DNA from 3 places in the Arthrobacter sp. AD-310 genome. Region 3 is predicted to be linked to each of the others. Evidence: riboswitches for the same ligand, from Rfam matches in the RefSeq annotation. Region 3 holds a riboswitch; each other region holds the start of a gene.
What was found. Region 3 has a riboswitch for thiamine pyrophosphate ahead of thiO (glycine oxidase ThiO). Riboswitches for the same ligand answer to the same signal wherever they lie in the genome.
Positions count from the first base shown of each region.

Region 1 (9,527 bases), on a different contig from region 3:
GATCAGGATTTCTTCTCCGTCCGGGGTGGTGACCATCAGCAGGTCCTGGGCGGGCGCGGTGTTGAGGGCGGCCACCTTGCCGACCACCGTGTCGCCTACGCGCGCTTCGAGGCCAACGAGCTCATGCTCGTACCAGCCTTCGTCGTCGTCCTCGTCCAGGTCCGCTGTTTCGATAAAGAGCTTGGCCCCGCGCAGGGTCTCGGCCCGGTTGCGGTCGGCCACTTCTTCGAAACCGAGCAGGAGGATGTCTTTGTTCCACCGGGCGCTGCTTACTATTAGCGGGCCGGAGGATGCGGGTTCAACCACGAACTCGGTTCCGGGTACAAAGCGGTCCTCAGGAGCGTCGGTCAGGACCTGTACCGTGACTTCCCCGCGGATGCCGTGGGGCTTTCCAATGCGGGCCACCTGGAGCTGCATGTATTCCTCTGTTCGGGTTGGGCTGTTGGTCGGGAAAAGACACCGGCCCCTCCACCATCTGGTGGAGGGGCCGGCATAAAACTGGTGTTGCCGAGCGCTCAGCGGCGGCGGTCGGTGTCGACGACGTCGACCCTTACCGCTTCGCCACCGGCCAGTGCTGCCACCACGGTGCGCAGTGCGCGGGCCGTGCGGCCCTGGCGGCCGATCACCCGTCCGAGGTCATCCTGATGAACGCGCACCTCGAGGGTATCCCCGCGGCGGTTGCTCTTCGAGCTGACCTTGACATCGTCCGGGGAATCAACGATTCCGCGGACCAGGTGCTCCAGCGCGTCTGCCAGCAACCTACTCAGCCTCGGTGGTCTCTGCTTCGGCGTCGGCCGGAGCCTCGGACTTGGCAGCCTTCTTGGTGATGGCTTCCGGAAGGATCACGGAACCCTTCTCGGGGGCAACGAAGGCTTCCTTCTCAGACTTGGTCTTGAGGGTGCCTTCCTGGCCCGGCAGGCCCTTGAACTTCTGCCAGTCACCGGTGATCTTCAGGATCGCGGCAACCTGCTCGGACGGCTGGGCGCCGACAGACAGCCAGTACTGTGCACGCTCGGAGTCGACCTCGATGTATGAGGGCTCTTCGGTGGGGTGGTACTTGCCGATTTCCTCGATGGCACGGCCGTCACGCTTGGTGCGTGAGTCCGCGACGACGATGCGGTAGTACGGTGCGCGCATCTTGCCGAAGCGCTTAAGGCGAATCTTTACGGCCACTTTTGTGGTCACTCCTGTTTCAGAAAAGGGGGTGAACCCGGCTTTCTGCTCCCGTGGGGCGGGCCGTACTTGCGGGCTCGAAGGACAGGATCCGGACGCGGAGAGAGGGGCCACGCAGATCGAGTACCTGTTTATTGTGCCAGATCAGCGCTGCGATTTCGACTTGACACCCGCACAGCCCCCGGCGGCGGCACAAGCGCCCGGAAGTGGCACGCAAGCAGGTGCGGGCGCTTACGCGGACCAGACGTACAGGCCGGTGCGCTCCGAGTCATCGATGCCGGCTGCCAGTTCGGCCAGCTGCCGGATATAGGTGCGCGCCTGGTCCGCGCCGAACGGCATGTCCTCCTGGGCTGCCCATTGTTCGGCAACATCGTCCAGGATGTCACCCTCACCTTCAGTTTCGTAGGTGAGCAGGTCCGCAAGGGCGCGGACCATGGCCGGCGGGACCGCCAGGAGCGAGTCGCTCGCCACATCCACCATGGTGAGCTCGTAGTCCGCTCCCCCGGCATGAACGGCGGAGCCGGCGAGGTCCCCGAGCTGTTCCACCTCGAAGTCACTGATGTCCTGGATCCGGACAGCCTTCGCATCAGGCGCGCTCCCGCCTTCATCGAGGAGGCCGGCCCGCTTGAGCGCGGCGTCATGGGTGGCAGCAAAAACCTCGGTGAAGCCCATGGGAGTTCCCTTCTTCGCTCGAAAGTGCGTCCGGCCCGCGGCGGATGCGCGCGCGGACGTTCGGTTTCAGCCTAGTACGGGAACTGCCCGGTCAGCGCACTGCCACCCGGATGCTGTTGCGCCACGGGTCTTCAAAGCGCAGTTCCGCACCCGTGTGGTGGGAGAGCACACCGGCCACCTTGAGGCGGTCGGCCAGCGCTCCGACGTCGTCACCCGAAGGAACCTCGATGAGGACCTCGCCCAGGCCCAGCGTGTCTTTCCGGGGCCCTGCCCCCCGGCTGTTCCAGACATTCATGGCCATGTGGTGGTGGTAGCGGCCGGCGGAAACGAACAGTGCCTGCCCGTGCCAGCCGGCGGTCTTTTCGAAGCCGAGTGTTCCGACGTAGAAGTCGCGCGCCGTCTGGACGTCGCCAACCTGGAGGTGGACGTGCCCCACGCCCGCGGCCGTCTCCCGCTGGCCTTGCAAGGATTCTTCCGTGAGGTGCTGCTCCAGGTACCGCTGCGGTGGCAGGGCGAGGCTGTCCATGACAACGTCCGTGCCGTTCCAGGACCAGTTGCTGCGGGGCCGGTCCCAGTACAGCTCGATGCCGTTGCCTTCCGGGTCCGTGAAGTAGAAGGCCTCGCTGACGAGGTGGTCGGCGCTGCCGGTGAAGGAGCGCGGCTCGAACCGGGCGGCAGTGGCGATGGTTGCCGCGAGCGACGCCTGGTCCTCGAAGAGCAGCGCGGTGTGGAACAGTCCGGCTTCGCCACGGCCGGGGATGTTCAGTCCCGGCGCGGGAGCCAGGTGGACCAGCGGCTTCTGCAACCGGCCCAGGTAGAGGCCGCCGTCCTGCTCGGCCACAACCTCGAGGCCGAGCGCGCGCTGGTAGTAGTCGGTCATGACCTTCATGTCGCCGACCTTGAGCATGACGGTGCCCATGGTGAGGTCCGCAGGTAGAAGGTCCTGGCTGGTGGCTTCTGCTGACATTGAATGCTCCCTGTACTTACGGCCGCCGGATGTCGCAGCCTTGATACAGTTAAAATTACTTGAAGCTTCAATTTATTCCAAGGGCCCTGAAATTTTCCCGGCGCTGGGGTTCAGCGGATGATGCGCCCCCCGAGCACGACGTGGGCAGGCTCCGTGATGGTGGACGGGACCTTCCGCGGGTCGTCCCGGAACAGCACGGCGTCCGCCCGTGCGCCTTCCTGCAGGCCTGCAGCCCCGAGCCAGGTGCGCGCGGACCAGCAGGCGGCGTCCAGTGCCGCCCGCATAGGCAGCCCCGCCGAATGCAGGGCGAGGATTTCGTCCGCGATCCGGCCATGGCGGATGACACTGCCGGCATCCGTTCCGGCGTAGATCGTGACCCCGGCCTGGTACGCCTCCCCTACCCGTTCCAGGCGCCGCTCCCACAACGCCATCATATGGTCTGCGTAGCGCGGAAACTTGGGCCGGGCCTGCCGTGCGATATCAGGGAAGGTGGCGATGTTGATCAAGGTCGGCACAATGGGCACACCCTGCTCCACGAACCGCGGAATGTGACGGGGCAGGAGTCCGGTGGCGTGTTCGACGCAGTCGATCCCAGCGTCCAGCATCTGGTCGAGGGTGTCCTCGGCGAAGCAGTGGGCGGTCACCCGGGCGCCTTCGTCATGGGCGGCCCGGACGGCGTCACGGACGACGGCGGAGGGAAACGAAGGTGCCAAATCGCCGGCGCCGCGGTCGATCCAGTCTCCGACGACCTTGACCCAGCCGTCGCCGTCGCGGGCCTGCTTACGCACGGCCTCGACAAGGTTTTCCGGCTCCACCTCGTCGGCGAAGCCGCGGAGGTAGCGCCGGCTGCGGGCGACGTGGCGGCCCGCCCGGATCAGCACCGGAAAGTCCCGGCCGCCCTGCATCCAGCGGGTGTCAACCGGCGAACCGGCGTCGCGGACCAGCAAGGTGCCCGCGGCGAGGTCTGCGCGGGCCTGGCGTTCGGCAGTGGCGGCGTCCACCGGGCCGCCGGGCCCGAGCCCGATATGGCAGTGCGCGTCAACGAGACCCGGCAGCACCCACCCGTCGAGGATACTTCCCGGAGCTTCCCCGGGCCGGGCAAACGTCAACTTCCCGTCGACGGACCACAGGCCCCGCCGTTCGCTGTCCGGCCCGGTCAGGACCGGGCCGCTGAATTCGATGATTTCTGCCATGCGGACCCCTTTTTCCTCGCCAGTCAGGCTAGCACCGCGAAATGTGACAAAGCCCTTCGCGCTTGTCCCCGCAGGGCGTGTGGTAGCTTCGTTGCTGACCACACGGGTGCCCCTGCAGGGGCTGAGATCGGGCTGAGGCAGCCTGCGACCGTTGAACCTGTCCGGGTAATGCCGGCGAAGGAAGTGAGTATTCCTTGAGTACACCAAAAGAACAGCTGAGCCCTGCCCAAAACCAGGCCGGAGAAGCCCTGCGCGACGGAAAGTCCGGAGTCCCGGTCACCCAGTCATTGAAGTCGCATTCCCTGGCCTTCCTTGAAGATCCGGAGTCGGGGATACGGGTCCCGGTGACGGAAATTTCGCTGGAGCCCTCCCCAAACGGGGAAGCCAACGCACCGTTCCGCACCTACCGGACTGCCGGGCCCGGCAGCGACCCCGTCCGTGGCCTCAACCCGTTCCGGTCGGACTGGATTATGGAGCGCGGAGACACGGAGGCCTACAGCGGCCGGGAGCGGAACCTGCTCGATGACGGGCGCTCGGCCGTCCGGCGCGGCGCAGCATCGGCAGAGTGGAAGGGCGCCCAGCCGGTGCCCCGCCGCGCCGTCGAAGGCAGGACGGTGACGCAGATGCACTACGCCCGGCAGGGGATCATCACCCCGGAAATGCGCTTCGTGGCACTGCGTGAGAACTGTGACGTGGAGCTCGTGCGCAGCGAACTGGCGGCGGGCCGTGCGATCATCCCCAGCAACATCAACCATCCGGAGTCCGAGCCGATGATCATCGGCAAGGCGTTCCTGGTAAAGATCAACGCCAACATCGGCAACTCGGCGGTGACCAGCTCCATCGCCGAAGAGGTGGACAAGCTGCAGTGGGCCACCCAGTGGGGCGCCGACACGGTGATGGACCTGTCCACCGGCGATGACATCCACACCACCCGGGAATGGATCATCCGCAACTCCCCCGTCCCCATCGGCACGGTGCCCATCTACCAGGCGCTGGAAAAGGTGAACGGCGAAGCGAACGCCCTGACCTGGGAGATCTTCCGCGACACCGTCATCGAACAGTGCGAGCAGGGCGTGGACTACATGACAATCCACGCCGGGGTCCTGCTGCGGTACGTCCCGCTGACAGCCAACCGTGTCACCGGGATCGTCTCGCGGGGCGGGTCCATCATGGCCGGCTGGTGCCTGGCCCACCACCAGGAGAACTTCCTGTACACGCACTTCGACGAGCTGTGCGGGATCTTCGCAAAGTACGACGTGGCCTTCTCGCTCGGCGACGGGCTGAGGCCCGGCGCCACGGCCGATGCCAATGACGCCGCCCAGTTTGCTGAGCTGGACACACTGGCGGAGCTGACGCAGCGGGCGTGGGAGTACGACGTCCAGGTGATGGTGGAAGGTCCCGGCCACATCCCGTTCCACCTTGTCCGGGAGAACGTGGAACGCCAGCAGGAACTGTGCAAGGGTGCGCCCTTCTACACCCTGGGCCCGCTGGTGACCGACGTGGCACCCGGCTATGACCACATCACATCCGCCATCGGCGCCACCGAGATCGCCCGTTACGGCACCGCGATGCTGTGCTATGTCACGCCCAAGGAGCATTTGGGCCTGCCCAACAAGGATGACGTCAAAACTGGCGTCATCACGTACAAGATCGCAGCCCACGCAGCAGACCTGGCGAAGGGACATCCCGGGGCCCATGAACGCGATGACGCCCTGTCCAAGGCCCGCTTCGAGTTCCGGTGGCGTGACCAGTTCGCCCTCTCATTGGACCCGGTGACAGCCGAGGCCTTCCACGACGAGACGCTGCCTGCCGAGCCCGCAAAGACGGCCCACTTCTGCTCCATGTGCGGGCCGAAGTTCTGCTCGATGCGGATCAGCCAGGACATCCGGGACGAATACGGGTCCGCTGAGGCACAGGCAGCCCTGGCCGGCGTGGCGTCGGGCATGCGGGAGAAGAGCGAGGAATTCCTGGCCTCCGGCGGCAGGGTCTACCTGCCGGAGCTGAAGGTTCCCGCGGGAAGCTAGGACGCGCGGGCCGGTTGGGTGCGGCTGGCCTCGGCGATGAACTGCCGGATGGCCCGGTCACCCTCAGGTGAATCGTGCGGCCGGTGCCCGCCCGCGGCAACGCGGTGCAGGGCACCGGTCTCCCGAAGATAGCCGGCGATCTCCTCGTACAGCGGTTCCCACCCCCCGGTCAGGACCAGGGTGGGAACGCCGGGGACGATGTGCAGTGGCGCCTCCCATGAGGGCGCCTGCAGGCGAAGGCGCCGCGCCGAACGTTTTTCCTCCGCTGTGGCCGGTTCCTGAAGACCAGTGGCGTAGACGCGCCGGACATACTCCCGTTGGAAGTCGTCGTCGCCCAGCTGGTGCCGCAGGTCCAGCAGCGGCCGCATCAGCGCGATGTGCGCCGCCGTGGCGGGCAGCCCGGCCGTCAGGGAGAAGCACGCCGGTTCCACGAGGGTCAGGGAGTAGACGAGATCGGGGCGTTCGACGGCGGCCATCATCGCCGGGATGGCGCCCTGCGCATGGGCGACGATGTGTCCGCCGGCGGCGCCCCGGCCGTCATCGGCAAGGGACTGCAGCAGAATCGCGGTGTCCGCGCTGAACGACGATTCGACGGGTTCCGCGACCGGATCGTATCCGTGCCGGCGCAGGAACAGGGCATCGTAGGACAAAGCCATGCCGTGCTGGCGCGGCCACGCCGCGGCGCCGAAGCTTCCGGCGCCGTGCACGAACACCACACGCTGCTTGACCATGACCCAACCCTATTCCACGGTGCCGACATCTTAAGTGAGTAGCGCCAAGTGTCGTTTCGGACCGTCAAAACGACACTTGGCGCTACCCGGTTGGGCAACTGCTACTTGCCCAGGAACTTGTCGAAACCCTTGGGCAGGTTCAGCTGGGAGGGGTCGAAGTCGCCGGACTGCTGGCCGAAAGCGGCACCCGTGGGAAGCGCCTTCGCCGCGTTGGCGCGGCGGGCCTCCGCTTCCTTGCGTTCCTGGGCGGCTTTGGCCGGGTTACCCGATTTTGCTTTCTTCTTGGGCGCGTTCTTGGCGTTCTTCCGCGCCCCGCCGCCGGCACCGGGCAGGCCCGGCATCCCGGGCATCCCCGGCATGCCGCCCTGGGCCATCTTCTTCATCATCTTCTGGGCCTGTGCGAAGCGTTCCAGCAGGCCGTTGACCTCTGAGACGTGCACGCCGGAACCCTTGGCGATGCGGGCCCGGCGGGAGCCGTTGATGATCTTGGGGGCGACGCGCTCGTGCGGGGTCATGGAGCGGACAATCGCCTCAACCCGGTCGATTTCACGCTCGTCGAACTGCTCCAGCTGCTGGCGGATGTTCTGGGCGCCCGGCATCATCATGAGCATCTTCTTCATGGAGCCCATGTTGCGGATCTGCTGCATCTGGGCGAGGAAGTCGTCCAGGGTGAAGTCCTCCTGGTCGGCGAACTTCTTCGCCATCCGGGCGGCTTCTTCCTTGTCCCACGACTTCTCAGCCTGCTCGATGAGCGTCAGGACGTCACCCATGTCCAGGATGCGCGAGGCCATCCGGTCCGGGTGGAACAGCTCGAAGTCGTCCAGGCCCTCGCCGGTGGACGCAAACATCACGGGCTTGCCCGTGACCGACGCGACGGAAAGCGCGGCGCCGCCGCGCGCGTCGCCGTCGAGCTTGGACAGGACGATGCCGGTGAAGTTGACGCCCTCGTCGAAGGCAAGCGCCGTGTTCACGGCGTCCTGGCCGATCATGGAGTCGATCACGAACAGCACTTCGTTCGGGACGATGGCGCGGCGGATCTGGCGCGCCTGCTCCATCATGTCGGCGTCAACGCCCAGGCGGCCGGCGGTGTCGACGATGACGACGTCGTGCAGCTTCTGGCGTGCTTCCTCGACGCCGGCACGGGCCACGGCAACGGGGTCGCCGGCAGGCCGGTCGAGTTCGGTGGAGGTGGCGCCCGGGTGCGGGGCGAAGACGGGAACCTTGGCACGTTCGCCCACCACCTGCAGCTGGGTGACGGCGTTGGGGCGCTGGAGGTCGCAGGCGACAAGCATCGGGCTGTGGCCCTGGGACTTGAGCCACTTGGACAGCTTGCCGGCGAGCGTGGTCTTACCGGCACCCTGCAGGCCGGCGAGCATGATGATGGTGGGGCCGTTCTTGGCAAGGCGGATGCGCCGGGTTTCCCCGCCAAGGATCTCGACGAGTTCCTCGTTGACGATCTTGACGATCTGCTGGCTGGGGTTCAGCGCAGCGGACACCTCTGCACCGAGGGCCCGCTCACGGACCCGGCCGGTGAATTCACGGACAACGGGAACAGCGACGTCCGCGTCCAAAAGGGCGCGGCGGATCTCGCGGACTGTTGCATCGACGTCGGCCTCGGTGAGCCGGCCCTTGCCGCGGAGATTCTTGAAGGTTGCTGTCAACCGGTCAGAGAGTGAATTGAACACGCGCCGTGAACTTCTTTCTGTGGGTGATCAAAGCTGTGGATGATCGGGACTCGACTTTCTAGGGTACCAAGTCATGCCCGCGGGGTGGCATGCTGGCAAAATGACGAGCCAAACAACTGTAAAAACCCTGCTCATCCTGGGCGCCTCGGGCGACCTGACCGGCAGGCTGCTCCTGCCTGGCCTGGGGCGCCTGCTGGCCAGGGGCCGCGCCGCCGGGCTCCGGCTCGTCGGGGCCGGCTCCGATCCCTGGACACCTGAACAGTGGCGCGAACGGGTGCACGCAGCAGTTGCAGCAGCCTTGGACGATGCCGGCGCGGACGGGCGTGAGGCGCTCACGGCGCTGGAGAAGGAGACCGTCTACCACCAGCTTGATGTCACGGCAGGCGGCGCCCTCGCCGGGCTGCTGAACAGCCTCGAGGGGCCCGTTGCCGTGTACTTCGCGCTTCCGCCGCGGATCAGCCAGCTTGCCTGTGAGGCGTTGCGGCCGGAGGACGTCCCGTCCGGAACCCGGCTGGTGATGGAGAAGCCCTTTGGTTCCAGTGAGGAATCGGCCCGCTCCCTGAACCGGACCCTGGTGCGGCTCGTTCCCGAGGACCACATCCACCGGGTTGACCACTTTCTGGGGAAGGCGACGGTCCTGAACATCCTGGGCCTGCGGTTCGCGAACAACTTCCTGGAGCCAGTCTGGAACCGCCACCACATCGAAAAGGTGGAGATCATCTTCGACGAGGACCTCGCGCTTGAGGGCCGTGCCCGCTACTACGACTCGGCCGGAGCCCTGCGGGACATGATCCAGAGCCACCTGCTGCACATCATGGCGCTGATGGCCATTGAACCTCCCGCCACTATCCGCGAGCGCGACCTCCGGGACGCCATCTCAGCCGTCCTGCGCGCCAGCAGCGTCAATGCGCCGATGGCGGCCGCCACCCGGCGGGCGCGCTACACGGCCGGGACAGTGGGCGGGAAACCGGTACCCGATTATGCCCGCGAAGAGGGCGTGGATCCGGACCGGCGGACCGAGACGCTCGCCGAAATCGAGGTCGGGATCGAGAACTGGCGGTGGAAGGGTGTTCCCTTCATCC
Region 1 covers NZ_BAAHNO010000004.1:101,696-111,222, reverse strand. The annotation lists gene rimM (ribosome maturation factor RimM) at 1-417, opposite strand, end outside; gene ACYQ1Z_RS02450 (RNA-binding protein) at 516-758, opposite strand; gene rpsP (30S ribosomal protein S16) at 760-1,173, opposite strand; gene ACYQ1Z_RS02440 (hypothetical protein) at 1,405-1,845, opposite strand; gene ACYQ1Z_RS02435 (VOC family protein) at 1,937-2,812, opposite strand; gene ACYQ1Z_RS02430 (amidohydrolase family protein) at 2,923-4,005, opposite strand; TPP riboswitch at 4,098-4,205, shown strand; gene thiC (phosphomethylpyrimidine synthase ThiC) at 4,200-6,029, shown strand; gene ACYQ1Z_RS02420 (alpha/beta hydrolase) at 6,026-6,760, opposite strand; gene ffh (signal recognition particle protein) at 6,862-8,445, opposite strand; gene ACYQ1Z_RS02410 (glucose-6-phosphate dehydrogenase) at 8,546-9,527, shown strand, end outside.
Region 1: linked by a shared signal. The riboswitch ahead of thiC (phosphomethylpyrimidine synthase ThiC) and the one ahead of thiO (glycine oxidase ThiO) in region 3 are both predicted to bind thiamine pyrophosphate.

Region 2 (9,527 bases), on a different contig from region 3:
CCGTCCGTCGTCATGGTTCCCGGCGGCCTGCCGGGGCCGTCCGGGGGGAAAGTGCGATGGCCAGGGCGATCATGGCCAGCCCCAGGATGAGGTGCAGCCAGTTGTCCGCGTGATTTTCAGGGATGAAGTTCGCGGGGGTGTCATCGCCGATGAGCAGTCCGTACAGCCAGAGGGCCAGGTAGGTGACACCGCCGTAGATCAGGAAGTTCCTCGCCTGCCGGTGTGTGCGGGCCATGGCCAGGCCTGCAACGCCAAAGGCAAGGTGGACCAGGTTGTGCAGGACTGAGACCTGGAAAATGCCCAGCAGCAGGGCACCCGAGTCCGGACCCGCAAACTGGAGCGAGGTGTAGTTGGCGGTAATGCCCGGAAGGAAGCCCAGAGTGCCTGCGAGCAGGAACACGGCGCCTGTGGCCAGGGCTGACCATTGCAGAGCCGTGCGGACGCCTGCCGGTCGCGTGTTGACTGCCATGTCCCTGTCCTCCTCCAACCCCGTGGAAGAATATAGTAAGCAGGGTTACTAATAAAAGCTAAGCAGGCTTTGTATTTGGCGTTTCTTGCAAAGGGGATCTTGTGTCAGCCGGCGCTGCTCCAGGTATACGGGTTGACATGGTGGCCGCCGCTCTGGCCCTGTTCGAACCCCTGTTGCCAGGCCTTGCCGACGGCCGCCGCGAGTTCGGCCAGCAGCGGGTAGTACGGATGGTCCGGGCCAAGGTAGATCATTTCGTCCTCCGCCTTGTCCAGCGCCGCCCGGACGGGGTTGTTGTCCGGGGCCGCGGTCATGACGTGCCGTTGGCACCGGCCGGGCGCAGCACCTCACGCATCGCCTCTACCACCAGGTCGTGGTCCTGCAGCTGGGGCAGCCCGGACACGGTGACGGTTGCCACCGCACCAACCCCCGTGACGTAGACCGGGAAGGACCCGCCGTGCGCCGCATAGCGGGCCTGGTCGAACCACGCGTTGTCCTCGATCCGGCCACCCCGGAGCCGCCCGCGCAGCCCCACCAGCAGTGACGGGACCTCATAGCGGGCAGCAGTCCGTTGTTTCGCGCGGATCCACTGGTCGTTATCCGGGGTGGCGCCAGGGAGGGCAGCGTGGAACAGGACTTGGTCGCCCTTCGTGATGTCAATCGCGATGGGCAGTAAGCGCTCCTTGCCCAGCTCCACCAGCAGGAGGCCGAGGTTCAGTGCGTCGTCCAGGGAGAAGCCGGGGAACTGCAGTTCGCGGATTTCACCCTCGATGCGGCCGATCAGGGCTTCCAGCGAACCCTCCGGCTGGGCGGAGTCGGAGTCCGGATCGAAGACAGTCACATGCGGCGGATTGGCAGTCATGGCCCACAATCTACCCCTCTCCCGGTGTAAACTGGACACCGCCCAACAGGGCATCCGAAGCATCAACAAAGCATCTATTACGACAGGGGAGCGCCGCCGTCGGCACTGGCCAGGCCAGGCACCGAAGGTGGGCGCTGAGAGTGCGGACAGCCGCAGACCCTCGAACCTGATCCGGTTAGTACCGGCGCAAGGGAGTCGAGTTCTCGAAGTCCGGCAGCGGCAGTGGGCCGTCGCCGAACTTTCCCCTCCTGTTTCCCAGGAGGATTCCATGAGCACTGCATCAATCAAGAAGGCCACGAGCAAGTCCTGGCGCGTCGTTGACATCGTGGTGGCGGCCCTGATCGCCATCGCCGGGGGCGTCATTTTCTGGGCCTGGTCCCAGGGCGCGGCCGCCGTTTCAGCACCGATGAACGCCGTCTACCCGCCGCTCACCGGGCTGATCGCCGGCGGTTGGATGATCCCCGCCGTCCTCGGCATGCTGATCATCCGCAAGCCAGGCGCTGCGCTGTTCTGCGAGACCGTCGCCGCCACCGGTGAACTCCTGATGGGCTCCCAGTACGGGGCGTCCGTGCTGTTCTCGGGCTTTGTCCAGGGCCTCGGGGCCGAGATCGTCTTCGCGATTTTCGTCTACAAGAAGTTCAACCTGCCGGTATCGCTGCTGGCCGGTGCCGCCGCAGGCCTGTTCTGCGGCCTGAACGACTCGTTCGCGCCGTGGGGCTGGAACATCGCCTACTCCGCCGGTGACAAGCTCGCGTACATCATCTTCACGGCAGTCTCCGGGGCCGTCATCGCAGGCGCCCTGTCCTGGATTGCCACGCGCGGCCTGGCCAAAACGGGCGTCCTGAGCTCCTTCGCCTCCCGCAAGGCAGCAACGGAGCCCGTCTTCTCCTGATGCCGGGAACGTTCGACGGCGGAGCAGCAGCCGTGCGGCCCGCGAAAGTTACGGCGCGGGGCTGGGGCTGGCGGCATGCCGGCCGTCCCAAGCCGGCCGTGCACGCACTCGACCTGGACATCAGCCCGGGGGAGCGCGTGCTCCTGCTGGGCCCGTCGGGTGCCGGCAAGTCCACGCTGCTCCACGCCCTCGCCGGGGTGCTGGGGGACGTGAACGACGACGGCGAGGCAGGCGATTCCGACGAATCCGGTTCGCTTCTGGTGGACGGAACGTCCCCGCGCGGGCAGCGCGGACGCGCCGGCCTGATGCAGCAGGACCCCGAGACGCAGGTGGTCCTCTCACGGTTGGGGGACGACGTCGCCTTCGGCGCCGAGAACCTCGCTGTGCCGCGCGACGCGATCTGGACGCGCGTGCACGAGGCCCTGGCCGACGTCGGACTTTCCCACCTGCCGCTGGACCATCCGACGTCCGCCCTGTCCGGCGGGCAGAAGCAGCGCTTGGCGCTGGCGGGCATCCTGGCGATGCGGCCCGGGCTCATCCTGCTGGATGAACCAACCGCCAACCTGGATCCGGTGGGCGTGCTGGAAGTCCGCGACGCCGTCGCGCGGTGCCTGGACAAAACCGGGGCGACCCTGGTGGTGGTCGAACACCGGGTGGCCGTCTGGAAGGACCTGGTGGACCGGATCGTTGTCCTGCAGCCGGGCTCGTCCGCCGCTCCCGCCGTGCTCCTGGACGGCCCGCCGGACCAGGTGCTTGGCGAAGCCCGTGCGATGCTGGCGCGGACGGGCGTCTGGGTTCCCGGGTACATACCGGCCACCCGTGAACGCTCGCCGGCCCCGGCCGCTGGTGCGGGCAACCTCCTCCTGGCTTCGGAAAAGGCAGCGGTTTCCCGGGAACGCCCCCGGCGCAGCGGGTTCCGGAAGATCCCGCCCGTCCCGGTGCAGGAGGACATCACCGCCCAGGTCCGGGCAGGCCAGGCACTGGCGATCACCGGACCCAACGGCACCGGGAAGTCCACATTCGCCCTGACCCTCGCCGGGCTGCTGGAGCCGGTGGCCGGGAAGGTTTCGGCCACCACGGAGCTGAGCCGGGGCGCGGGAATCGATCCGTACAAGTGGAAAGCGGAGCAGCTGATCCAGCGGATCGGTACCGTCTTCCAGGAACCGGAGCACCAGTTCGTCACCGGCACTGTCCGCGATGAGCTGTTGTTCGGTCCGCGGCACCTGGGGTACGGGGAGGACCGCGTGGACGAGCTGCTCGAACGGCTTCGCCTGACCGCACTCGTGGAAGCGAACCCCTACACACTCTCCGGCGGTGAGAAGCGGCGGCTCTCCGTCGCCACCGTCCTGGCCGCGAGCCCGCAGGTCCTGGTCCTGGACGAGCCGACGTTCGGCCAGGACGCCAACACCTGGGCCGAACTCGCGTCCTTCCTGTCCGAACTACTCGACGCCGGCACCGCCGTGGTGGCCGTGACCCATGACGCCGAGTTCACGGCCGCACTGGGCGGGTCCGAGCTGAAAATGTCCCCAGCCGAAGAGATGGCCCTGTGAGGCAGGAACTGCACCTGCGCGGAAACCAGGCACTCCTCACCCGCGCAAACCCGCTGAGCAAGCTGGCCGCCGTCGTCCTCATCACCGTGGTACTGGCGCTGTCCATCGACTGGGTCTCAGCCTCCGTGGCGCTTGCCTTCGAATTCCTGCTGTTTCCGTTGGCAGGCCTTACCCTCACCCTGCTCTGGCAGCGGGGCTGGCCGCTGATTCTTGCCGCCGCGGTGGGTGGATGGAGTACTTCCATCCTGGCGCCGGACAGCGGGCGGATACTGCTCGACGCCGGCATCTGGACCATGAGCGAAGGCTCGCTTGAGACGGGGATCGGTTTTATGCTCCGCGGCCTGGCGATTGCGCTGCCGGCCGTCCTGCTGATGAGCTGCACCGATGCCACCGACCTCGCCGATGCGCTGGCGCAGAAGGCACGGCTGCCGCACCGGTTCGTGCTGGGCACCCTGGCCGCCATGCGGTTGGTCGGGCTCCTGGCCGAGGAATGGCAGACGATCGGCATGGCCCGACGTGCCCGGGGCGTTGGTTCGCGGGGTAATGCCGTCCAGCGGGCCAAGGCGACGCTGGGCCAAAGCTTCGGGCTCCTGGTGCAGGCAATCCGCCGTGCTTCCAGGCTTGCGGTCACCATGGAAGCCAGGGGCTTTGGCGGCGGAACCCGCACTTGGGCGCGCGCATCAACCTACAGCGCGCTGGATGCCTGGGTGCTGGCCGGTGGCTTGCTGGTAGCGGCCCTTGCCATGGTGGCGGCCGTCTCTGCGGGCACGTGGAACATGGTGTGGCTGGGCAGCTGACCTCCCTGCGCCAGTTGTCCGTGTGCATGTTGTCCGTGCCTGTTGTCCTGGCGCCGGCCGTCCCTGCCCCCGCTGTCCTAGCTGCACGGATGGTTGTAGTCGAAGCCGTCCGCGACGAATTGTGTCAGGACCACCTTGCCGCCGCCGGTGAGCGGAGCGCGGGAGCATGCGGCAGCCGCGCGGACGGCATCCCGGGAACCGGCCAGCCAGCTGGGCAGGGGATAGAGGTTGCTGGAACTGCTGACCGTCCCGACGATCCGGCTCCATTGCAGCTTCGTGGAGTAGATGCCGACGCCCTTGACCTTGATGCTGTGGAAGAAGTCCGTCATGCCCTCAAGGACCGCCCGGTTGGCATCCTTGTCGCTTGACCAGCTGTTTTCGGTTTCAACGTCCAGCCACCAGAAGTAGCCGGCAGGGTTGGTGATCCCGCGGACGTAAGCGTCGTCGTAGGCCTTGGCGTAGCCGTACATGTAGGCGCAGGCCGTGCCGTAGTCACCTTCCCTGCAGGAGCCATAAGGGTTGTGGACCTGCCGGCCGGTGGGATAGTCGTTGCTGGCGGGCCACCACGAACCGCCGCTGCCCGGGTTTGCGGTGTTGACGTAGAGGGATACGTCCGGCTGGCCGGGAAGGCCCGGTGATTTGGCGGCCCACTCCAGCTGTTCTTCGAGGCAGGGGTTGGTGTTGTTGGCAAGCCCGTTGTTGACGCCCACGATGCCGAACGCGTGCCCCCTCGGCAGTTCCTTGCCGCACTGCGGCCAGGACACGTCGTTGCCCAGGGCTGCCTCGCCTCCCTCGCCGGACGAAGGCGCGGCCGCGGCCGGGCTCGCCTGGAATGCGGCGGCAAGCCCTTCGCCTGCCCCGGCCGGCGCCGCGACAACCGGGCCCGCTACGGCGAGGAGCAGGGCCGTTGCCGCGAGCAAGGCTCGCCTTGCCAGTGAGCGGCGGGCGGACGACCGGGGCAACATATCAGCTCCGTTACTGCGGTGGAGAAGGTTCCCTTCCAGTCTCGCGCGGCGGCTGGAGCCGGACAAGCAGCAGCACCTCAAAATTTGCTCTATCGCACGAATCGGGTAAAGCGCGGCACGTTCCATCGGGGCAAGGCAAGTTGCCGTCGTCGTAACTCATCTATGATATATTTTTCGCATGACGCAGGAAACCAGCGAGTACGTTGCCGCCATGCTCCGGGACGCTCGGAGCGAGAGGGGCTGGACGCAGGGCCAGCTCGCCGCCGAGCTGGGAACCAGCCAAAGCGCCGTCGCCCGAATGGAACAGGGCAAGCAAAACCTGAGCCTGAAGATGATCCAGCGCCTCGAGTCGATCTTTGATCTGAGCATCGTCAACGTGGGCAAACCCCAGATGACGCACCTGCGGGTGGAGGGCGGGCGCACCCTGTCCGGGTCCGTGGACGTGAACAGCAGCAAGAACGCCGGCGTCGCACTGCTCTGTGCCAGCCTTATCAACCGGGGAACCACCGTGCTGCGCCGGCTCGCCCGCATCGAGGAAGTGAACAGGATTGTTGAGGTCCTGACCAGTATCGGCGTCGAATGCACCTGGCTGAACGATACAGACCTGAGGCTGCGTCGCCCGGCTGTCCTGGACCTGGCGGGAATGGACGTCGAGGCCGCCCGCCGGACCCGGAGCGTGATCATGCTGCTGGGACCGCTGCTGGACGAATCAGGGGAATACCGGCTTCCGTACGCCGGTGGCTGTGACTTGGGTATCCGCACGGTTGAACCGCACATGCAGGCCCTGCGCCAGTTTGGCCTGTCTGTGGAAGCCAGTGCGGGCTTCTACACCATCCAGGCGCCGCCGGCGGACACCAACGACCGTTCGTTCGTGCTGACCGAGCGGGGGGACACCGTCACCGAGAACGCCATCATGGCGGCGGCGCACCGCGAGGGAACCACTGTGATCCGCAACGCCAGCCCCAACTATATGGTGCAGGACCTCTGCTTCTACCTGCAGATGCTGGGCGTGGAAATCGAAGGCGTTGGAACCACCACCTTGAGGATCACCGGCCGCCCGGTGATCGATGCCGACATCGAATACTTCCCGTCCGAGGACCCCATCGAGGCCATGAGCCTGATCACCGCGGGCATCGTCACCAATTCAGAGGTGACGGTACGCCGCGTACCGATTGAGTTCATGGAGATCGAGCTGGCAACCCTCGGCCAGATGGGCCAGGAACTGGAGATCTCTGGCGAATACATGGCGCGGAACGGCCGCACCCGGCTGGTGGACGTGACCACCAAGCCTTCTGAGCTGCGGGCGCCCGAGGACAAGATCCACCCGATGCCTTTCCCCGGGCTCAACATCGACAACCTGCCGTTCTTTGCGGTCATTGCGGCCAACGCCACCGGCCAAACCATGATTCACGACTGGGTGTACGAGAACCGCGCCATCTACCTGACGGAGCTGAACCGGCTGGGCGCCCAGGTCCAGCTGCTCGATCCGCACCGTATCTACGTGAACGGGCCAACCAAATGGCGTGCAGCTGAAGTGGGGTGCCCGCCCGCGCTGCGTCCGGCAGCCTGCCTGCTGCTGGCCATGCTCGCGGCCCGCGGCGTCTCGGAACTCCGGAACATCTACGTCATCGAGCGCGGTTACGAGGACCTGGCGGAGCGGCTGAACACCATTGGCGCAAAGGTGGAGTACTTCCAGGACTGACCATTAACGGTTCGTCATGAAGGGCGGGGCTGCTACACATCCCCCGTCGCTGCCGCAGAATGTGAGTATGCGTACATTCGGCGTGGAGGAAGAGCTCCTCATTGTGCATCCCGAGACGGGGGAGCCGCTTGCCCTGGCTGACGCGCTGCTGTCCGGACGGCGTGTAGCCGCCGATGATTCGGCACAGGACCCGCACGCGCTGGAAACCGAGGACAAAACGGTTTACGACGACGACGAGATGGGCTTGAGTGCCGAGCTGAAGCTCGAGCAGATCGAGACGCAGACCCGGCCCTGCCTGGAGTACGGCCCGCTCCTGGACCAGATCCGTGCGGGGCGGACGCTCGCCGACCGGGCGGCGCAAAAGAACCAGGCACGTGTCGCCGCCCTCGCCACTTCCCCCTTGGGCCTGAACAGCCACACGACCCCGGACCCGCGGTACGCCAGGATGCTGGAGCGCTTCGGCCTCACCGCACAGGAGCAGCTGACGTGCGGCTTCCACGTCCACACCTTCGTCGAGTCACCTGAAGAGGGTGTGGCCGTGCTGGACCGCATCCGGGACAAACTGGCTGTGTTGACGGCCCTCAGCGCCAATTCACCGTTTTGGAACGGGGTCCCCACTGGATTCGAAAGCTACCGGACGCAGGCCTGGAACCGCTGGCCGACGGCCGGGCCTGCGGGTATCTACGGGACGTACCCCGCGTACCGCCGGTTGGTGACCCGGCTGCTGGACACCGGCGTGATGCTGGACGAGGGCATGCTCTACTTCGACGCACGGCTGTCCCGCAACCACCCCACCGTGGAGGTCCGGGTGGCCGATGTGTGCCTCCGTGCTGAGGACGCGGCCCTCATCGCCCTCCTTGTGCGTGCGATGGTGGAGACGGCCGGGAGGGAGTGGCGCGACGGTGTCGACCCCGCGCCGGTGCCAACCGTGCTGCTGCGGATGGCATCGTGGCAGGCGAGCAGCGGCGGGCTCGGCGGCGAACTCCTGGATTTTGGCACCTTCCGGCCGGCGCCCGCCGTGGATGTGGTGCGGTCCCTGGTGGACTACCTGGCGCCTGTCCTTGCCGAGCAGGGAGAGCTTGGGTTGGCGCGGCAGGGCGTAGAGGACATCATTGCGCGGGGGACGGGGGCGGCCGAACAGCGGCGGGTTCGGGACAAAGTGCTGGAAGGTCCACCGCCGGAAGATTTCGGCTTCGGCGCTGTTGTCCGCCATGCCGTCAAGATCACGATGCGGGACGCCCTCGACCCCGCGGAAATTGAGGCTGTCCCGGAGCTGCTGCGGGTCCGCCAGGCCTAAACGTCAGACTTCCCGGGCATTTCGGGTTGGTACCGCAGCAGCTTGATTCCTACGGCGAGCTGCAGCAGGTAGAAGACAAACGGCGGGATGTCCTTAGAGCGCACAAGAATGGTGGCGAAGAGCGGGGTGCTCGCGACGCTGCTGGCCGCGACTGCTCCCTTGAACGCTGAGAGCTGGAGTGCAGCGCCCAACGCTCCGACGCCCGCCGTCTGCAGTCCTGCATAGGTGAGGAATGGCCAGCTGGCGCCCTCCCGGAAAGCAAACCGGCGGAGGTGGGCGGCGCGGTCGGCCAGGGCAACTATGAACAGCGGGCTGCCGGCTGACAGTGCCCCTGCTGCGACGACGGCCAGATGGCTGGCTTTACCTGGAACTTCTGCCGGGCGGGATTGAAACTGCTGTGCGAGCCGGATGAAACCAACCGGAGCAGCGGCAGTTCCGGTAGCCGCCAGGAACTGGCCCAGAATCCAGAGCCGACGGTGCCGGCCAAGCATCTCAAGCCGAGTGGCAGCATCGGTGACAGTGTGGATGTTACCCAGCATTGAAATTCCAAGGAACCAGCACGTGCACGCCGCTGTGATGACGGCTCCTGCCCGCCGGTAGGGGTTCAGTTGGGCCATTACTGCCTGCCTCCTCCGAAGATGGCTGGTACCTGACGACGGCTTGTCCGCTGAGGTGAGGGCAGCCTGGATGGAGCAGAAGCTACTCCGCAGGCGACGGAGCGTCAACGGCCAACCCGGCTGCCAACAGATGGATCCCTTTCGTTCCGGTGTCAGGTGAGTGCCGGTTCCGGGTCTTTGTAGGGGTCCGGGGGCAGGGTGATGGGCATGGTGTGGAGGATGTCCCAGGCTTCGTGGTCGGGTGGGAGGTCGTCCTCATCGATCAGGTGGTGCCCCGGTGATTCCTGGAATGATGGGTCCTCATCCGTGAACGGCTCATCCGTGAATGCCCAGGGCGGGGCCTCGCGGAACGGACACGGCTCATCCGGGCCTGCCCCTG
Region 2 covers NZ_BAAHNO010000014.1:88,620-98,146, reverse strand. The annotation lists gene ACYQ1Z_RS10335 (DUF4383 domain-containing protein) at 11-469, opposite strand; gene ACYQ1Z_RS10330 (hypothetical protein) at 574-780, opposite strand; gene ACYQ1Z_RS10325 (heme-degrading domain-containing protein) at 777-1,328, opposite strand; TPP riboswitch at 1,403-1,539, shown strand; gene ACYQ1Z_RS10320 (ECF transporter S component) at 1,597-2,220, shown strand; gene ACYQ1Z_RS10315 (ABC transporter ATP-binding protein) at 2,220-3,770, shown strand; gene ACYQ1Z_RS10310 (energy-coupling factor transporter transmembrane component T family protein) at 3,767-4,567, shown strand; gene ACYQ1Z_RS10305 (hypothetical protein) at 4,645-5,529, opposite strand; gene ACYQ1Z_RS10300 (UDP-N-acetylglucosamine 1-carboxyvinyltransferase) at 5,711-7,234, shown strand; gene ACYQ1Z_RS10295 (glutamate--cysteine ligase 2) at 7,302-8,531, shown strand; gene ACYQ1Z_RS10290 (hypothetical protein) at 8,528-9,148, opposite strand.
Region 2: linked by a shared signal. The riboswitch ahead of ACYQ1Z_RS10320 (ECF transporter S component) and the one ahead of thiO (glycine oxidase ThiO) in region 3 are both predicted to bind thiamine pyrophosphate.

Region 3 (9,527 bases):
CTACCTCCGTCTTGTCCATGCTGTGCGCACGGTAGATCAGCTGGCGGATGTCGCGCTTGGTCAGGCCCTCGTCATCCGGATCAGCGGCGCGGATGTGGGTGGGCTGGGTCATGTAGCGCCGGGCCATGGCAATGACCGGGCCGGGCATCGTGGCCGAGAACAGCAGCGTCTGGCGGACTGCCGGGGTGGCGGCGATGATCGTCTCGACGTCCGGGAGGAACCCGAGGTCCAGCATCTCGTCAGCCTCGTCGAGGACAACAATCTTGACGTTCTTGAGGCTGAGGTGACGCTGCTTGTAGAGGTCGATGAGGCGGCCGGGGGTGCCGACAACGACCTCGACGCCCTGCTTCAGCGCTTCCACCTGCGGCTCGTAGGCACGGCCGCCGTAGATCGTGGCGATACGGGCATTGCGCTTGCTCGATGCGGCCTGCAGGTCACTGGCAACCTGTACCGCGAGTTCGCGCGTGGGAACGATGACCAGGGCCTGCGGCGCTCCGGGGACGGCGAGCTTTGCGTAGCCCGGATCGTCCTGGCCGATAACGCGCTGCAGCGCAGGAATGCCGAAACCGAGCGTCTTGCCGGTACCGGTCTTGGCCTGTCCGATGATGTCGTGTCCGGACAGGGCCACCGGCAGCGTCATGGCCTGGATGGGGAAGGGGTGGGTGATTCCGGCGTCAGCCAGGGAATCGACGATGTCCTGGCGGACGTTGTAGTCGGCGAACGACTTCTCCGCGATTTCGTGCGGCTTCTCGTCCGAGATGATGGTCTCTTCCGGCTCGATGGTCTCGGTACCGGACTCATCGGTCAGGAGCTGGTGGGTATGCAATTCACTCACAGGGAGTTTCCTTATTCATTTGGGCAATGTGTCGCTGCGTGCTCAACGGGCCGGCCCTGGGGCCGTTCCGGAGCACGCGCGGGCGCACAAGCAGTTCCAGTGGAAGCCGATCGCGGGCTATCTAAATGCTGGCACTGGCGACCAGCGGGCAAATCTCAAGATCGCGTAGGGGCGGGCTTGTTGGTTTCAAATCGAGGAAATCAACGACCGGGCATCCATTTCTACTCCTTCAGTCTAGCCGCACAGGGCCAAAATCCCGGCTTTTGGGCCATCGGCGCAGGCCAGCAGTCTCCGGCAGGGGTCAGTCCACGAGTTCGAAGTGGACCACACGGGTGGCGATGTCGGATGAAACCAGCCGGACCCGGACCTTTGTGCCGGACTCCAGCTCACCGGCGCACCGGGCAGTGACGGCAGGCTCTGCCACCTGGATGATGCCGGAACCGCCGTTGCCGTTGCCGTTTTTTCCGTTCCCGTTGCTGCTTTTCCCGTTGCCGTTTTTCCCGTTAACGGGAGTGCCGCCGTTGCCGTTGTCCTTCTGCGGCTTCGATCCCGAGATCACGATGGCATCGAATTCCTGGCCAATATGGTTCACCAGCAGGGCCGCCTCGACGGTATCCAGGGCCATCCGCTCCATCCGGGACGCCAGCTGGTCCGATCCGGCCATGATCTCCGGCAGCGACGGCAGGGCCTCCCGGGCCCAGGCCGGGACGTTCCCGCCGTTGCACAACGCCTCGCAGATCACCAGGACAAACCGGTCCACGAGGCGGCGGAGCGGAGCAGTGGTGTGGGCGTAGGCAGCGCCAATCGCCGACTGCACGGCATCGTCCGGCACGCTGCCGTCAAATGCCGTGTAGGCCGCCCCCCGGAACAGCATGCCTGCGGAGTGCATGATGGCAAGCTGCCGGGGTTCGGTGGGATCCAGGGTGCGCAGGTATTCGCCGTACCCCACCTCGCCGTCCCACGGTTTTCCCAGCACCTCGGTCTGCAGCTTGAAGTGGTTGAGGGAGCGCTCGTCCGGTGCCGGCATGGTCCGGAGGATCCCCACCTTTCCATCCAGCATGAGCCGGGCGGCGGCCATGCCCGTCATCAGTGAAATCTGCGCGTTCCAGTCCTCGACGGGAAGCTGCGGGGCTGCGGCGATGCGGTAGCCGCCGTCGGGAAGCTGGACGATCTCCTGCTCGGGCATGTTCAGGCTCGCGCCGTTCCGGGCGCGTTCGAGGTCCACCCGCTTGAGGCCGACCTCCCGCAACAGCTGCAGCACCGGTGACGCGTTGCCCGAATCCAGCTCGGCCTGGGCCCCCTTGTAGCTGAGCTTTGCCCGGCTGCGCATCCGGGCCCGCCGGACGGTGGCGGAGGTGACCTCGGCACCGGCATCCAGGCGGAAGTCCCACACGAAGGCGGAACAGTCCTGCCCGGGCAGCAGGCTCCCTGCGTGCTCGCTGATGACTTCCGGGTGCAGCGGAATCCGGCCGTCCGGCGCGTAGAAGGTCTGGCCCCGGCGCCGGGTTTCCGCATCGAGCGGGCCCCCGGGGGCGACGAAGGAGGGGACATCGGCAATGGCGTACAGCACGTGGTAACCGTCGCCGTCCCGTTCGATGAACAGTGCCTGGTCCAGGTCAGTGGACGACGCCGGATCGATCGTGATGAATTCGATCTGTGTCAGGTCATTCCCGGGAAGCTGCAGGGCTGCCACGGCCGCCTCGGCGTCCCGGACCGCTTCTTCCGGGTACGGGCCCGGGAGTTCCAGTTCGCTTCGCAGCGCGCCCAGGGCTTCCTCCAGGGCGTTGTTGTGCTCATGGACGTTGGGGGCCAGCCGATGGTGTGACACGAAAATCAGCCTAGCCCCAAGACGGGCGAATATGCAGTGCAACCGCCGGGCAGGGCAGGCCGTGCCGCCTGGCGGCAAACCGGCAGGTCAGGAACCGGCGTCCTCGAGGGCCGCAACCAGCGACGCTGCCGCTGCGGCCGGATCCGCAGCCTCGGTGATGGCGCGCACCACCACAATCCTGCGGGCCCCCGCCTCGAGGACCTGCTTCACGTTGGAATGGTCGATGCCGCCGATGGCGAACCACGGCACAGTTTCTCCCGTTCCGGTGCGGCGGCGGCCTGATGCTGCAGCCGCATACTTCACCAGGTCCAGCCCGACGGCGGCCCGGCCCGGCTTGGTGGGTGTCGCCCACACCGGGCCGACGCAGAAGTAGTCAAGGCCTGCGGGCCCGGCAGCAGCCGAAAGGGCAGCATCCACCTGGTCGGGGGCGTGGCTGGAAAGGCCGATTGCCGCGTTGCCGTTCAGGAGCGTGCGTGCGGCGGGCAGGGGGAGGTCCTTCTGGCCCACATGGAACACCGGTGCGCCGGACAGCACGGCTATGTCCGCGCGGTCGTTGACCGCCCACAGCCGTCCGTGCCGCTGTGCCGTTTCCCTCAGGACCGCAAGCAGGTCCAGTTCCTCTGCCGCCTCGATGGTTTTGTCCCGCAGCTGGATGATGTCCACGCCGCCGGCGAAGGCTGCATCCACGAACTCCGCGAAGTCGCCGCGCTCCCGGCGGGCGTCTGTGCAGAGGTAAAGGCGGGACGCCCTCAAGCCGGACGTGCCTTCGGCGGTGGTAAAGGCATCCGTTCGGGGGACGGCGGCGGGGGCAGGGGAGTGGGACACATTCATGGCTGCAAGCCTAGTTCCTCTAGACTTGCCTGGTACTGCGGGAGCCTGCGGCAGCTGTCATAAAGCGCCGGGCTGAGAGGGCGTCAGAGCCGACCGCTTGACCTGATCCGGTTAATACCGGCGTAGGGAAGGAGACACATGGGCACCCTAAACACGGACCCGCCACACGCGGAACAGCGCGGCACCGCCGGAACTGTCCGCGCCGATGTCGCGGTGATCGGCGGGGGAGTGGTGGGCCACGCGATCGCCTGGGAGGCCAGGCGCTCAGGCCGGTCGGTAGTCCTCATTGATGATGCGCCCGGTTCGGGGGCGAGCTGGGCCGCCGCCGGGATGCTGGCGCCCGTCAGCGAGCTGCACTACCAGGAGGAAGACCTCCTGGACCTGATGCTCGCTTCGTCGGCCCGCTGGCCCCGGTTTGCAGCCGACCTTGCCGCTGCCTCGGGCGAAAGTTCCGGATACCTGACGACGCCGACCATCGCCGTGGGTGCCGACGCCGCCGACCGCCGGGCGTTGATGGACCTGCGCGCTGTGCAGCAGGCGAGCGGGCTGTCAGTGGAGCCGCTGACCGTCCGCGAAGCCCGGAGGCGTGAACCACTGCTCAGCCCCGCCGTCGCGTGCGCGCTGGACACCCCCGCCGACCACCAGGTGGACCCGCGGCTCCTCGTCTCCAGCCTGCGGCGCGCCTTGTCCCGGCACGGTTCCGGCGGGAATGGCCGGCAGACCGCCATCGAGGGGGCTGTTGACGGTTATGCCCTCCCCGCCAAGGCCCTGGGGCTTGTCTGGGCGGACGGGGCGGTAGCCGGAGTGCAGCTCGCGGGCGGCGGAACCGTCCTGGCCGGTGAAACCGTGGTGGCCAACGGCCTCGATGCTCGCGCGCTCGCCGGCCTGCCGGAGGGGCTGCGACTGCCCCTTCGCCCGGTCTATGGCGACATCCTGCGGCTGGCCGTACCGCGGCATCTCCAGCCTTTGGTGACCTCCACGGTCCGCGGGCTGGTCCGGGGGGTTCCCGTGTACATCGTCCCGCGGGAAGACGGGACGGTGGTCATTGGAGCGACCCAGCGCGAGGACCAGCCCGCGGCAGCGGAAGTCCAGCCCACCAGCGGCACCCGGTCCGGGGCCGGCGCCGTGTCCGCCGGAGGCGTCTACCAGCTCCTGCGCGATGCGCAGGTACTCGTGCCCGCAGTGGCCGAACTCCAGCTGCTCGAATGCACGGCCCGGGCCCGCCCGGGAACGCCGGACAATGCACCGCTGCTGGGCCGGGTCCCGGCCATCGCAGGAGGTAAGGCGGGGCAGTCCGGACACGTGGCCGGGCTGATCATCGCCACCGGATTCTTCCGGCACGGGGTCCTCCTCTCACCCGTGGCTGCCGCGATCTGCAGCGGCCTGATGGACGGCACAGCAGACAGCCGCTGGGAGCCGTTCAACCCCGGCCGGTTTTCGGGGAACCGGCAGCCAGCAGCACGCTTCAACGTCAAGGAGACAGCATGAACATCACCCTCAACGGGGCACAACACACCGTGGCTGACGGGGCTTCCATCACCACGCTCGTCAGCCAGGTGACCGGCCGCCCCCTCGCTGCTGACGGGCAGGCGACGGACGGCGGGAAACTCGGCGTCGCCGTCGCGCGCAACGCGCAGGTGGTACCCCGCAGCCAGTGGTTCGCCACCGCGCTCGCCGATGGGGACGACGTCGAACTTGTCACTGCAGTGCAGGGAGGCTGACACCATGACCGAAACGACAACCGCCACCGCCCTTGACGACGCCCTGGTGATCGACGGCGTGCCCCTGGCCTCGCGGCTCATCATGGGAACCGGCGGCGCCCCCAGCCTCGATGGGCTCGGCGCGGCGCTGCTTGCCTCGGGCACGTCGCTGACCACGGTCGCCATGCGGCGCTACTCGACGGCGGAGACCGGTTCGCTGTTCCAGCTGCTGGTGGACCACGGGATCAGGGTCCTGCCCAACACCGCCGGCTGCTTCACTGCCCGCGACGCTGTCCTCACCGCCGAGCTGGCGCGAGAGGCACTGGAAACCGACTGGGTGAAGCTCGAGGTCATCGCCGACGAGCACACGCTCCTGCCGGACGCCGTCGAACTGGTCGAGGCCACAGAACAACTGGTCAACCGCGGGTTCAAGGTCTTTGCCTACACTAACGACGATCCCGTCCTGGCGCTCCGGCTCGAGAACCTCGGCGCGGCCGCGGTCATGCCCCTGGGATCGCCGATCGGCACCGGCCTGGGCATCCTCAACCCGCACAACATCGAGCTCATCGTTTCCCGCGCGTCGGTTCCCGTGGTCCTCGACGCCGGTATCGGCACCGCGTCGGACGCCGCCCTGGCCATGGAACTGGGATGCGACGCCGTGCTGCTTGCCACCGCTGTGACACGGGCGCAAAACCCCACACTGATGGGGGAGGCGTTCAAACACGCCATCATCGCCGGTAGGCTGGCCAGAGCGGCCGGGAGGATACCGCGCCGCGAACACGCGCTGGCATCGTCGGCGATGGAAGGCCGGGCCGAGTTCCTGTAGGCCGCGCTTCCCGTCCGCCGGTGCCCCTGGCCCTAGGAGCAGCAGTGGCAGGAAAAGAGCCCCTTCCCCGGGAGCAGGTTGAGCAGGCCCTCACCGGGCTCCCAGACTGGCGGTACGACGGCGGCGGCCTCGCCACCGTCTTCAAAGCGCCGACGGCGGCTGCCGCGCTCGAACTGATCGCCGCCGTCGGACGCCTCGCCGAGGACCAAAACCACCACCCGGACCTTGACTGGCGCTACAACCGCGTCTTCATCCGGTATTCATCCCACGACGCCGGGGGACAGGTCACCGGGCGGGACCTTGCGGCCGCTGCCGGGGCAAGTGAAGCCGCGGCAGCGAAAGGCGCTGTGGCGGAGCCGGCCCGGTACGTTCGGGGCCGCTGAACCCGCCTTAACAGCGAGTGGCCGCCACCCCCTGTGGGGCGGCGGCCACTCGCGTTCCTGCGATGTCTGGTGGTCCTAGCGGCGGAGGATCGCCGTGAGTCGCTGGGTGTCCTGCCTGGCACGGCTGCGGCCAAGGTACAGGACAGCGGCGATGGCGGCAGCGGTGCCCAGCACGATCGGCAGCACCCACGGCAGCCAGGTCATCCCCGGCCGGTACCCAAAGCCTGCCGCGAGCAGGATGATCCAGGCCAAGGCTCCCACGCCAACAGCCACGCCCGCGGGCAGGCCGGCACCGTACTTTGTGTGCCGTTTGTCGTTCGCCCAGACAATGAAGCCGGCCGCGGCCGTGGCCAGCACAACAATGGTCAGGGAAAGCATGGGTCTCCTAGGACTTCCGGGCAGCGCGGGGGTTGCTAGAACTGGCCGAACCCTACGCGGCGGACCTCTTCGGCGCCAATCTCCACGTAGCCGAGCGCATTGCCGGGAACAATGATCAGGCGTCCCTTGTCGTCCGTCAGGCGCAGTTCGCTGCCGGCGGTGATGGCTTCGCCCACAACCTTGGCCACGGTTTCCGCATCCTGCGTCGATTCCAGGACAATTTCGCGGCCAACATTCTGAACGCCGATCTTAATTTCCACAGAGGCCTCCCAGCCAGTCAAAAGTTCCCGTGTTTGTCTACGGTTTTTCTCCACCGTATATCTCTACGAGGTGTTGTCTTATTTGTAGTCTAGGACTCTTTGGGGAAGCGAGAGATTCCGCGCCAAGCTAAACGGTAGATCAGGTCACTGGCCACATCGAGGTCCAGGTTGCCGTCGGTTTCCAGCCAGTAGCGGGCGCTGACCTGGGCCATGCCCGCCAGCCCGCGGCCCAGGAGTTCGGCCTCCAGGTGGGGAAGCTTGGTGTCCTCGGCGATCACCCGCGCGATCGCGTCCGCGAAGGTCCGGTTGAACGTTTCCAGCCGGGAGCTGACATCGGGGTCGTTGATGAGGTCCGATTCGAAAACCAGCCGGTGTGCCTGGTCGTCGCTGGCGATGAAGCGGAAGTAGGCGCGCATCACGGCCTGGACGCGTTCCTTGTTGTCCGTGGTGGAGTTCAGCGCGCCCAGCATCAGCTCCGTGAGGGACGCGAGATGGCTTTCCAGCAGGGCGAGATACAGCTCCCGCTTGGACGGGAAGTGCTGGTACAGGACAGGCTTGCTGACATGGGCGGTTTCGGCGATTTCGTCCATGGCGGCGCCGTGGTAGCCGTTGGCGACGAACACTTCCTGGGCTGCGGAAAGAAGCTGGGCACGCCGCTCGTCACGGGGAAGCCGGGCGGATCGCTGGCCTGCCGGGCGCGGGGGATTCTGCGGCTCGGCGGCGGGCGGGCGGTCAGCCCGTGCTTCATGGACCACGGTTATCCTCTTTCCAGTTGCGGTTACCTCCACTTTACTGCGGGGTAATATGACCCGGCGGTATCCCGGGGCATACATTGAAGTATGGCTTCGACTTTCACCGCAAATGTTTCATCTGTTTCGCTGGACCCGTTGGTGGAACCGGCAGGCGACCTGACCCCTGCCGAGGTGGAACGTTATTCGCGGCACCTCATCATTCCGGAGATCGGCACTGTGGGGCAGCGCCGCCTCAAGAACGCCAAGGTCCTGGTGATCGGCGCCGGCGGGCTGGGCTCTCCGGCACTGCTGTATCTGGCCGCCGCCGGGGTGGGCACCATCGGCATCATCGACGACGACGCGGTGGACCTCAGCAACCTGCAGCGCCAGGTCATCCACGGTGTGGCCGATGTCGGCAGGCCCAAGATAGAGTCTGCCCGGGACGCCATCATGGAACTGAACCCGCTGGTTGACGTCAGGCTCCACAATGTGCGCCTTGACGCCTCGAACGCGCTGGAGCTTTTCGCGGGGTACGACCTGATCCTCGACGGGGCGGACAACTTTGCCACGCGCTACCTCGTCAACGACGCCGCCGCCATCCTGGGCAAGCCCTACGTCTGGGGTTCCATCTTCCGGTTCGACGGCCAGGTCAGCGTGTTCTGGGAAAAGCACGGCCCCACGTACCGCGACCTCTACCCGGAGGCGCCGCCGGCGGGTTCCGTCCCGTCCTGCGGCGAGGGCGGCGTGTTCGGCATGTTGTGCGCCGCTGTGGGCTCGCTGATGGTGACCGAGGCAGTCAAGCTGATCACCGGCGTCGGACGTTCCCTGCTGGGACGCGTGGCACTGTACGACGCCCTGGGCGGCAGCTGGCGCGAGATCCGGGTGGCCAAGGACCCGGCCGCCGGTCCCATCACCGAGTTGACGGACTACGAGGCGTTTTGCGGGATCACCCCGGCAACGGAAGCCGACGCCGGGCACACCGTCACCCCGACGCAGCTGGCAACCATGCTGGCTTCCCGGAAGGCCGGGCTCAAGGACTTCGAACTGGTGGACGTCCGTGAGCCGGGCGAATTCGACATTGTGCGGATCGACGGCGCCACCCTCATCCCGCAGGGCCGCATCCTGGCCGGGGACGCCTGGGCAGAGATCCCGCAGGACCGGGACATCGTGTTCCTTTGCAAGGCGGGGACCAGGTCCGCCAACGTGCTCGCGGCCGCGCAGAAGGCCGGCTACCAGCGGGTGAGCCACCTCGACGGCGGCATCCTCGCCTGGGTGCGCGACGTGGAACCCCACAAGCCCGTCTACTAAGAGTTGCTCTATCAGATATGGCTCCTAAACGGACTGTTTAGGAGCCATATCTGATAGGGCAAGTGGGGTGAGGGTCAGGCGCTTTCAAGGCCGCGGTGGTCCACCGGGCATTCAGCCTGGGCCGCCGCGGCTGGGGGAGCGGGCTGCTCCACGGTGATGCCGTAGAGGGCTTCGAGGGCCGCGACGTAATCGTCCTGCTGGCCATTGGCTGCCAGCTCCCGGGCCCGGACGGTGGGCACGTGCAGGAGCTGCTTGACCATGCGGCGGAGCGCAAACTCCACTTCCTCCGCGGCGGCGGTGCAGCCGTGCCGGGCACGGACCTTTTCCATTTCCGCGTCCAGGACGTTCATGGTGTGCCGGCGGAGGGCCACGATGGCCGAGTCCACGGACCGGGCTTCGCGCTCCTGTTCGAAGGCCTTTGCGGCGCCGTTGACAATGGTGCTGGCC
Region 3 covers NZ_BAAHNO010000017.1:45,413-54,939, reverse strand. The annotation lists partial or broken gene ACYQ1Z_RS12265 (DEAD/DEAH box helicase) at 1-835, opposite strand, end outside; gene ACYQ1Z_RS12260 (RNB domain-containing ribonuclease) at 1,137-2,663, opposite strand; gene thiE (thiamine phosphate synthase) at 2,751-3,494, opposite strand; TPP riboswitch at 3,522-3,640, shown strand; gene thiO (glycine oxidase ThiO) at 3,633-4,982, shown strand; gene thiS (sulfur carrier protein ThiS) at 4,979-5,215, shown strand; gene ACYQ1Z_RS12240 (thiazole synthase) at 5,220-6,020, shown strand; gene ACYQ1Z_RS12235 (4a-hydroxytetrahydrobiopterin dehydratase) at 6,065-6,403, shown strand; gene ACYQ1Z_RS12230 (hypothetical protein) at 6,479-6,781, opposite strand; gene ACYQ1Z_RS12225 (DUF3107 domain-containing protein) at 6,817-7,041, opposite strand; gene ACYQ1Z_RS12220 (TetR/AcrR family transcriptional regulator) at 7,131-7,796, opposite strand; gene moeB (molybdopterin-synthase adenylyltransferase MoeB) at 7,881-9,080, shown strand; gene ACYQ1Z_RS12210 (glutamyl-tRNA reductase) at 9,155-9,527, opposite strand, start outside.